Regions from separate parts of the Pseudomonas ulcerans genome, predicted to be linked through region 1. Evidence: riboswitches for the same ligand, from Rfam matches in the RefSeq annotation. Region 1 holds a riboswitch; the other holds the start of a gene.

What was found. A riboswitch is a leader RNA that binds a small molecule or an ion and turns the genes downstream of it on or off. The one in region 1 is predicted to bind cobalamin.
Region 2: another riboswitch for cobalamin. It lies ahead of V0R59_RS25450 (LysR family transcriptional regulator); the one in region 1 lies ahead of cobO (cob(I)yrinic acid a,c-diamide adenosyltransferase).

What each region holds. Positions count from the first base shown of each region.
Region 1 covers NZ_JAZDQN010000034.1:20,277-25,580, reverse strand. The annotation lists gene bluB (5,6-dimethylbenzimidazole synthase) at 1-255, opposite strand, end outside; gene V0R59_RS23905 (cobyrinate a,c-diamide synthase) at 252-1,547, opposite strand; gene cobO (cob(I)yrinic acid a,c-diamide adenosyltransferase) at 1,544-2,155, opposite strand; cobalamin riboswitch at 2,280-2,497, opposite strand; gene V0R59_RS23895 (hypothetical protein) at 2,641-3,219, shown strand; gene V0R59_RS23890 (PQQ-dependent sugar dehydrogenase) at 3,354-4,667, shown strand; gene V0R59_RS23885 (C40 family peptidase) at 4,727-5,263, opposite strand.
Region 2 covers NZ_JAZDQN010000039.1:47,281-52,584, reverse strand. The annotation lists gene V0R59_RS25470 (PDZ domain-containing protein) at 1-190, shown strand, start outside; gene V0R59_RS25465 (helix-turn-helix domain-containing protein) at 377-1,201, opposite strand; gene V0R59_RS25460 (DUF2834 domain-containing protein) at 1,312-1,623, shown strand; gene V0R59_RS25455 (MAPEG family protein) at 1,620-2,060, shown strand; gene V0R59_RS25450 (LysR family transcriptional regulator) at 2,023-2,961, opposite strand; cobalamin riboswitch at 3,090-3,287, opposite strand; gene V0R59_RS25445 (hypothetical protein) at 3,385-4,089, shown strand; gene V0R59_RS25440 (hypothetical protein) at 4,200-4,631, shown strand; gene V0R59_RS25435 (MFS transporter) at 4,636-5,304, opposite strand, start outside.

The DNA.
Region 1 (5,304 bases):
CAGCGCCTCGGCGGTGCGCAGGCGTTCGTCCTCGACCAGGGCCTGGATGCGCTGGCGCAGGTCGCGGCAAGTGATGCGGATGAAGCGCCAGGGCTGCATCAGGCCGACGCTGGGGGCCTGGTGCGCGGCTTCCAGCAGGCGTGCGAGCAGCTCCGGGGCAACCTCGCCGCCACTGAAATGACGCATGTCGCGACGCTCGCCGATGGCGCGGTAGATCGCCGCGCGCTCGGCTTCGCTGTAGGCGTGTTCGCTCATGGTGCCAGCAGCGCCGCCGTCGCATCGGCGTTGGAGGGGAAGTAGAAGTGCACGTACGAGGCGGTCAGGCGCCCGCTGCGGTACACCGCTTCCGCACCGCGCCCGCCGTTGGGGCTCTGCCCGCGGGCGATCGGTTCCAGCTCGGTGCTGGTCAGGGAATGATGGTAGGTATGGCCGCGCAGGGTGCCTTCCGGCAGTTCCACCGCCTGCAGGGCCAGGGCCGCCAGGCGCTTCTGCATCACCGCCTCGCCCGCCAGCAGGCCGGCCAGTTCGGCGCGCTCGCCGGCGACATCGGTCAAGGCATCGAGCAGGTAGAGCATGCCGCCGCACTCGGCAAGCACGGGCTTGCCGGCCTGGTGATGGGCACGGATGGCCGCCAGCATCGGCGCGTTGGCGGCCAGGGCGTGATGGTGCAGCTCGGGGTAGCCGCCGGGCAGGTACAGGCTGTCCGCCGCCGGCAGTTCGCGGTCATGGATCGGCGAGAAGAAGCTCAGCTCGGCACCCATCGCCCTCAGCAGGTCGAGGTTGGCGCCATAGGTGAAGGCGAAGGCTTCGTCACGGGCCACGGCGATGCGCACGCCGGCCAGGCGCGGCTCGACGGCATGCGCCTCGGGGGCAGCGAACGCCACTGGCGGCGGCAGGGACGACTGGCAGCTGTCGCCCAGGGCCTTGGCAGCGGCGTCGAGGCGCAGGTCGAGGTCGCTCAGTTCGCTGGCCTGGACCAGTCCCAGGTGGCGGCTCGGCAGCTCGATCCCGGTCTCCCGGGACAACCCGCCGTACCAGCGCAGGCCTTCGGTGAGGCTGCCTTCCAGCAGCTGCGCATGGCGCAGCGAGCCGACACGGTTGGCCAGCACGCCGGCGAACGGCAGGTCGGCCTGGTAGCGCGCCAGGCCCAGGGCCAGGGCGCCGAAGGTCTGGGCCATGGCGGTGCCGTCGATCACCGCCAGCACCGGCACGCCGAAATGGCGGGCCAGGTCGGCGCTGGACGGAGTGCCGTCGAACAGGCCCATCACCCCTTCGATAAGGATCAGGTCGGCCTCGCCGGCGGCTTCCCAGAGCAGGCGACGGCTTTCCCCGGCGCCGACCATCCACAGGTCGAGCTGGTACACCGGCGCGCCGCTGGCGCGTTCGAGAATCATCGGATCGAGAAAGTCCGGTCCGCACTTGAACACACGGACCTTGCGCCCCTGGTTGCGATGCAGGCGGGCCAGGGCCGCGGTCACGGTGGTCTTGCCCTGACCGGAGGCCGGCGCGGCGATCAGTACCGCCGGGCAATGCCGGGTGTCACTCATAGCTCGACGCCCTTCTGGGCACGGATGCCGGCCTGGAAGGCATGCTTGACCATGCCCATCTCGGTGACGGTGTCGGCCAGCTCGATCATCTCGTCCTTGGCGCCGCGGCCGGTAACGATCACGTGCTGCATCGGCGGACGGGCCTGGAGGTCGCCGAGCACCTGATCCAGGTCAAGGTAGCCATGCTTGAGGGCGATGTTCAATTCATCCAGCACCACGAAGCCGATGCTCGGGTCCTGCAACAGTTGCCGCGACACGGCCCAGGCCGCTTCGGCGGCGGCGATGTCGCGCTGGCGGTCCTGGGTTTCCCAGGTGAAGCCCTCGCCCATCACGTGGTAACGCACCTGCTCGGGGAAACGGCGGAAGAACAGTTCCTCGCCGGTGGCGTTGCGGCCCTTGATGAACTGCACCACGCCGCACTGCATGCCATGGCCGAGGGCGCGGGCGAGCATGCCGAAGGCCGAGCTGCTCTTGCCCTTGCCGTTGCCGCTGAGCACCAGCAGCAGGCCGCATTCGTTGGGGGCGTTGGCGATGCGCTCGTCGATCACCGCTTTCTTGCGCTGCATGCGCGCCAGGTGGCGTTCGTCACGTTCGGGGGATTCGCTCATCGGGGGTCTCCGCGGGCCACTGTCGACAGGCGGGAAGCGACGACAGCTGGAAAGGTGGGCACGGCGGGACAGGCGCAGGCGGCGGGCGACGGGGCCCGGCAAACCGCGCATCACCCTCCGTGATGCCGTTGACTGTTTGCAGGCCGGTCTCCGGGCTCATGAGTGGATCGCGATCCCGACCGGGCGCCTTCCCGGGTCGGAAACCCAGTGGCCTTGCGCGGTCTTGCCTCATCTACCGTTGCGGGGGCAGCGCCGGGATCGCACGTCGCGCGTGCCCACCGGCTTCCCTGTTTCACCCTGTCGACCGCAAGGTCACAGAGCACCTGAAACAAGTCGCGAAGGTTAGAGGGTTGGGCACTGAGCGTCAATTGGAGACGCCCGTCACAGGCCGGACCAATGGCACTATCCGCAGGCTGTGCCACAGTGATATCAAATCGCCATGGTTTTCCGCTGTACTCGTACAAAAACTACGAAAGGAGAGCAGCATGCAAGGCCTGATTCTCAACAATCCCCGACTCGAATTCCTGCGTCCGGCACTGGAACGCTGGGGGGAGTCCATCGAGCGCTTCAACCAGGTCCTGGGCGATGGCGAAGGTCCTTACTGGCAAGGCGTCCAGGCCAACCTCGGCACCCTCTCCGCAGCCATCTGGCAGGCCGAACTGGTGACCTTGCAAGGCTACCAGAGCAAGAAACAGCGCGATGAAGGCGAACGTGGGGCGCAGTGCGATCTGCTGATCGCCAGCCGTGACGAATCGGCCTACCTGCATGCCGAGCAGCGCTGGCCCAAGGTGGGCCGCCTGGACCTCAGCAGCGCCTTGCAGGAAGCCGGGGCGGTGGCCAAGGGCATTGCCTATGCGAGCCAGCTGAAGCTCGCCGCGCTGTTCGTCAGCCCGGTCAAGCTGGAAAAGCATGCCAGCCCGGAAGAACTGCAGGACATGGTGGATGACCTGCAGAAGCACAACGCCTGCGCCATCGCCTGGTGTTTTCCGTACGGGTATCGCAAGTTGCATGACGAGTTCGGGCAGTACTATCCCGGAGTGGCGCTGCTGCTGAAGCAGGTCTGATCCCCTGAAACCAATCGCCGGCCATCCCGGCGATTGGCCAGGATGGCCGCCCTCATTCCTGAACACTCGACTGAACCTCCCGCCTCCGCCCCGCCTCTGACCTGTAACACCCCCGTTACGCGAAGGAGTCGAGCATGTCCTCACTGCGCCTTGCAGTCCTGCTGGCCATCGCCGCCGGCCTGACCGCCTGCGGCGAATCCGCCCGCCTGCAGGTCACCGATGGCAGCGGCCCGTCGCCGCAACTGCCGGAACCGAACAAGACCCTGATCCCCACGGTGAACATCGCTCCGGCCGTGGGCTGGCCGGAAGGCACCAAACCCGTCACCGCCCAGGGCACGCAGGTAGTGGCCTTCGCCAGCGGACTGGACCATCCGCGCTGGCTCCATGTGCTACCCAACGGCGATGTACTGGTGGCGGAAACCAATGCCCCGGAGAAACCCGAGGACGGCAAGGGCATCCGCGGCTGGGTTATGAACAAGGTCATGGCCAAGGCCGGCGCCGGGGTGCCCAGCGCCAACCGCATCACTCTCCTGCGGGATGCCGACAGGGACGGCGTGGCGGAAACCCGCACGGTGTTCCTCAAGGATCTGAATTCGCCGTTCGGCATGGCCCTGGTCGGCAACGATCTGTACGTCGCCGACACCGACCGCCTGCTGCGCTTCAAGTACCAGGACGGTGCGACCTCGCTGGACGGGCCCGGTGAAGCGGTCACCGATCTTCCGGGTGGCCCGCTCAACCACCACTGGACCAAGAACGTGATTGCCAGCCGCGATGGCAAGAAGCTGTATGTCACCGTCGGCTCCAACAGCAACGTTGCCGAGAACGGCATGGACAAGGAGACGGAGCGCGCGGCGATCTGGGAAGTCGATCCGGCGACGGGCCAGCACCGGGTGTTCGCCTCCGGCCTGCGCAATCCCAATGGCCTGGCCTGGGAGCCGCGCAGCGGGCAGCTATGGACGGCCGTGAACGAGCGTGACGAGATCGGCAGCGACCTGGTGCCGGACTACATCACCTCGGTACGTGACGGCGGGTTCTATGGCTGGCCGTACAGCTACTACGGCCAGCATGTCGACGTGCGGGTCCAGCCCGGCAACCCGAACCTGGTGGCCGAGGCGCTGGTGCCGGACTACGCGGTGGGCCCGCACACGGCTTCGCTGGGCCTGGCTTTCGCCGACGGGACACTGCCGCCGCCGTTCGACCAGGGTGCGCTGATCGGCCAGCATGGCTCGTGGAACCGCAAGCCGCACAGCGGCTACAAGGTGCTGTTCGTGCCCTTCAGCACGGACGGCAAGCCGGCGGGCAAGCCAATCGACCTGCTGACGGGCTTCCTGAACGACGACGGCAAGGCGATGGGGCGGCCGGTAGGGGTCGTCACCGACCAGCGTGGGGGCGTGCTGGTGGCGGATGACGTGGGGAATGTGGTCTGGCGGGTGAGCAAGGCGCGCTAGCCTGTGCCGGCCTCAACGCGGGCATTGCCGGCGATGAGGCCATCGGCCAGGGCACAAGGCTACGGGTTGTGCGCCAGATGCTCCGGTGCCTTCAGCACCCGCTTGGCATTGAGGTACGAACGCTGCCAGTAGTTGTTCGACAGGTAATCCAGGCGCACCGTCCCGCCAGTGGACGGCGCATGCACGAAGCGCCCTTCGCCGACGTAGATCCCGGCATGGTTCACCTGCCCGCTGCCGTTCGTCGCAAAGAACACCAGGTCCCCCGATTGCAGGGCATCACGGCCCACATCCGGGGCGCGCATGACGATCAGCTCACGGGTCGAACGCGGCAGCGCGATGCCTGCGGCGTCACGATAGACATAGCCGATCAGGCCACTGCAATCGAATCCCGAATCCGGGGTGTTGCCACCCCAGCGATACGGCGTGCCCACCAGGCCCAAGGCGCGGAAAAGCACGTCGTCAGCGGCTGGCGAGTAGGTCAGTGGCGTGGGAACGTACGCCGGCTGGACCACCGGGGGCGGGGTCGGGGCGTGGCTGGAGCAGGCACCGAGCAGTGCTGCCAGGGACAATACCGCTAGGCGCGCCATCATCGACATCTCAGAACATCCTGTCTGAAAGGGCCCGGCTTCAGGCCGGA
Region 2 (5,304 bases), on a different contig from region 1:
GGGCGGGCAGGCCGATCGCGCGGGTTTCAAGGCGCTGGACGTGATCCTCGAAGTGTCCGGCCAGGAGATCGCCTCGCCTGACGACTTCACCGCGGTCGCCGCGAAGACCCGCAAGGGCTACAACGCTTCCGTGGTGGTGTGGCGGAGCCAGGCGCGCAAGGAGCTGAAGCTGGTGCTCAATGGTGACTAACTGGCTGTCGCGCAGAGAACAGGTCTAGAGAGCGACGCAGACCTTGTGGGAGCGGGTTTACCCGCGATGACTCCGGTGAGTTCACTATCGTAATCGCGGCGGTCCGGCGTCCCGGTCAACCCGCTCCCACAAGTCCCTGCTGAGTCAATGAGTTATGCGGTGTTCCATGAGCTGCAGGCATTTATCTCACGCCGGTACCTGCTCCCCGGACCACGCCTCGAATGCCGCCCGCATCCTTTGCCACGTCACCTCGTCCGCAGGAATCAGATGCTCGATCCGCATCGATTCCACGCTGATGTCGAGCGGCATGCCGAACGTGGTGAAGGTGGACAGGAACCTCAGTTCACCGCCCGGGGTATTCACCCGGGTCAGCAGGACAGGCGTGGCCTCCGCCTTTTCATCCCCGGGTTCAGGCGCCGGCAGTTCCCGCAGCAGATCGCTCAGGTACGGGTTGCCCGCCGCTTCGCGAGACGCCCGCTGCCAGGCCGCCGCGCGGACTTCCCGGGCATTGACGATATGACTGCCCAGCCCGTCCGGGTGCATCAGGGTCTGCAGCAGGTTGAGGTTCATGCCCTCGCTCGCCGGCACGCCGACCATGGCCAGCAGCAGTCCCACGCTGGTGTTGCTGGCGGTGATGTCCCAGTTGCGGTCGATGACGATTGCCGGCGCCGGATTGTTCGCCTGGAGAATATGGCCGATGGCGTTGTGCACCATGTCCAGTGCCGGCGCATCCAGCGGCGAGATGGCGTAGCGGGGCGCATAGCCGGCCGCGAGGAAGACTTCGTTGCCGTGCTCCAGCGGCGCGCCGAGGGCCGAGAGCAGGGCATGCAGGGTGCCGGGACCGGGCTTGGCACGGCCGGTCTCCACGCAGCTCAGGTGGCGCTGGGAAATACCGGTCATCAGCGCCAGGTCGAGCTGGCTCAGGCCGGCCTGCCGACGCAGCTGGCGCAGGTGCTGGCCGGCGGGGAGTGTCGAGGCGGGATGGGCGTGGTGGAAGGGTGGCGGGTTCATGGGGCGACTCTGTCCGTCCTTGTGTGCGGTGTCCATGACCTCCCAGGTCATTGAGAGGCGAGCCAGCCTATCACTACCTTTGCCGGGACACACTAACCGGAGACACCCCCATGGTTCGCCTCATCGCGCTGGCAATACTGGTACCACTCACCTTCTACACCGCCTGGACGATCGCCACCGCCGAGCAGTCGCTGCTGGCCTTCGGCCTGGAGCTGATCTCCAGCCCCGACACCGCCCAGCTGGTCATCGACCTGTACCTGATGGCCGGCCTGGCCGGTTTCTGGATGGTCCGGGACAACCGCCAGCGCGGCGGCTCGACCCGGGCGCTGGTGCCTTATCTGTTGCTGACGGCCCTGTTCGTCTCGCTGGGGCCGCTGCTGTACCTGGCGGTTCGTGGCGTGGCGCAGGGGCAGCGGGCGTGAGCGACAGCCTTGCGGTCTACGCCCTGTGCGTGGTGGTCCTGTTCGCCAAGATGCTAGCGGTGTCCTGTTACCAGGGCTACTTCCGCCTGCGCCTCAAGGCCTTCGTCAATCCGGAGGACGCCGCCGTGTTCCAGCGGCGTGCGATGGCGACCGAGCACCCGGAGGTGATACGGGCCTCGAAGGTCTGGGCCAACGACCTGGAGAACATCCCGGTGTTCTTCGCCCTCGGCGCGCTGGCGGTCGCCCTCGATGTGCCGGCGGCCTGGTGCATGGCGTCATGCGTGCTGTTCACCCTGGCGCGGATCCTTCACACGCTGGCCTACCTCGCCCGCTGGCAGCCGTGGCGGACGCTGTTCTACGGTGTCGGGACGGCATGCCTGCTGGGGATTGGCGTGATTATCACGGTTGCTGCGCTGGAGATGCTGGAGCGGCATTGACGCCCTCCAGCGTGGCAAAGGAAATGTCCTTGGCCGTGAGCAGGAAGTCACTCATGTACGGCACCTCCAGCATGTCGCTGCGTACCGCCGCGTACAGCGTGGCCTGCAGGCCGTCCTGGCCCAGGCGCCTGGCAATCACGTAGCCGCGGGCGGTGTATTCGTGCAATGCCCAGTTCGGCAGGCAGCAGACGCCACGGCCGCTGGCCACCAGTTGCATCATCATCACCGTCATTTCGGCGGTGCGTACCTGGGCCGGCTCGACGTCGGCCGGGTCGAGGAAGCGGGTGAAGATGTCCAGGCGATCGCGCTCGATCGGGTAGGTGATCAGGGTCTGGCCGGCGAGGTCGGCCGGTTCCAGGCACGGCTTCCTGCGCAGGGCATGGTGCTTGTCGAGGGCGAGCATGGCCTCGTAGCCGAACAGCGGCACGTAGGTGATGCCGGGCAGGGGCAGCGGGTCGGAGGTCACCACCAGGTCGAGGTCGCCGCGCTCCAGGGCCGGCAGCGGCGCGAACGCCAGGCCCGAGGCGAGGTCCAGTTCCACCTCCGGCCAGGCGCTGCGGAATTCGTCCAGCGAGGGCATCAGCCACTGGTAGCAGCTGTGGCACTCGATCGCGATGTGCAGGCGGTCGGCGCTGCCGCCCAGCAGCTTGCTCAGGTTGCGCTCGGTGGTGCGGATCAGCGGCAGCACCTGGTCGGCCAGTTGCAGCAGCTTGAGGCCGGCGGTGGTGAAACGCACCGGCCGGGACTTGCGCACGAACACCGGCAAGCCGAGGCGATGTTCCAGTTCGCGGAACTGATGCGACAGCGCCGACTGGGTCAGGTGCAGGCGCTCGGCGGCCTCGGGCAGGCTGTTGGTTTCGCGCAGGGCATGGAGCGTGCGCAGGTGTCTCAAGTCGATCATGAGCGGACGTCGACCCCCGTCGAACAATACGCGGGAGAGACGCACGGACAGGCATCGGCATGCCCCGCGCAGGCACGGGACAAGCACCCTGGACAGGGCAAAGGATGGCCATCCCGGACACCCCGCCGGTTGGTGAATGTTTGCCGGCAGGTCTCCTGACTGATGCGTCATGGCCCGGCTCCAGCCTTCCCGGACTCTGTCCAGTGGCGTTTCAGGAGCGGGCTCGGCACCTACAGTTGCGGGGGCAGTTCCGTTTGGCTCGCGTGCTGGCGAGCGACGGATTCCCTATTAATTCCGAGGTGGAAACCGGCGGGCGGCATGGTAGACCATCGGGCCGGGCAGGGAAAGGTTGCCATGCCGGGCTGGTGGTGAGGGACAGATTTCGTTACGTTACGACCGCATGTCACGCAAGGAAGCCCCTCCATGTTCAGCCAATGCTGGCGCTACACCCTGGCAGGTTGCCTGCTTTCACCGCTCTGCGCCGCCGATGGATTCCACATCGATCCTCAGGCCGACAGCTTCTACCAGCAGGCCGTCCCGTATCTGCAGAAGGCCAACAGCAAGTTCGAGGCCGTGACGGCGATCACGCCAGGGACCAGCGCGGAGGAAAAGCGGCGATCCCTGGATAGCGCCGCTGAAGCCGGTGAGACGCTCAAGCCGGCGATACCCTTGCTTGAGCAGGCAGCGGCCCTCGATCACCCTGTCGCCCAGTACCGCCTCGGACTGATCTACGTGCTGTTGGAACCGAACGACGTGACACGGGAAAAAGCCTGTTCCCTGTTCGAGCGCAGCCTGGGCCGCGGCTTCGCTCCGCCGGCACTGGAGATCGCCTCCTTCTGCCCGGCCTACACCGACACACCCGAGTACAAGTTGGCGCTGCAGGTCGTTGAGACCAGCATGCCCCGGTACGAGCGCTACTTCCCGCAGCCTGCCAGCTTGCTCGAATGCAAGCGTGAAACGCCTCCAGGCCTGGGCATGCAGTGGGGCAGCAGTCGTGACTTCCAGGCCGAGATCTACCGGTTGCAGGGCGATGGCAATCGCGCCCGACGCGCCGAGTACTACCGCAAGGCCCTCGATCTCAACGACTGCTACAAGGCGAAGAAACGGCTGGCGATCATGGCCAGTTGATCCTCCACGCCGTCTCGGATGCGCTAATTTCGATCCAGTATCGAACCCGGGCCGGCCTGGCCTGTCGAAGGCCGCATTCTCACAGACCGAATAGGAAACTCATGACAAGGATGGTTGCACTACTCGCCCTGCTGGGCACCCTGGCGTCGACAGCGGCACTGGCCGCCTCCGATTGCCCTGTTCCCCAAGGCATGCAGGCCTCCGTCGACCTGGCCAAGCAAGCACTCCGGGCCCGGGAGGCGGGGGTGACCAAGCGCGACCTGCTCACCTATGCGCCGCCCGTGTCCGACGTGCAGATGCCCGAGGTATTCAAGGCGATTGTCGATGAGGTCTACGATTTCCCGCCTCTGCGTCCCGAGGTGTATGCCGCCTACCGCTTCGAGCATTGCTTCGTATCGCAGCAACACGGGGAGCAACTGGCCAGTCTGAAGTTCGCCGATGTCTATCCGCTGTTGAAGCAGTGCGAGCAGGTCGATCCGGAAGGTGCGCGGCCACCGTGCGCGATGCGTGCGTTGCACAAGGTGACCGGTATTCCGGAATGAGGTTTCAGGCCGTGTCGCCGGTCCCCCGCAGCAGGTCGGCGCTGGCGCTGCCCGGTTCGTCATGTAGCGAAATCCGCGAGGTCTCCGGCAATGCCAGCCCACCCAGCAGCGCCACCAGCGCAATCACCACCAGGTAGAACGCCGGCGCCAGGCTGCTGCCGCTGAGGCCGATCAACCAGGTCGCCATCAGCGGCGCGGTGCCGCCGAACAGGGTGTAAGCGACGTTATAGGTCATCGCCGAGGCGGTGTAGCGGGTGCGGGTCGGGAATACTTCGGAGAGCAGGGCGGCGGTGACCACCCCGGACATCACCGCGCCCACCGCCAGCAGGATGACCCCGCACACCGCGGCCGGCACGCTGCCGGAGCTGGCCAGCCAGTACGCCGGGAAGACCATGAGGATCACCCACAGGCAGGTCACGCCGATGGTCCGCCGGCGTCCGAAGCGATCGGCGAAGGCACCTGCCGCCGGGCAGGCGCCGGCGGCGAACAGCAGGGCGATGGTCGACACCATGAGCGCCTGCGCCCGGCTCAGGTGGCCGACCACCTGCAGGTAGGTGGCGAAGTAGGTGGTGAACATGTAGAACGACAGCGCCGTCAGGGAAATGAACGCGCCCAGGCGCAGCATCACGCCTTTCTGCTGGGCCAGGGTCTCGCGCAGCGGTGAATGGGCGTG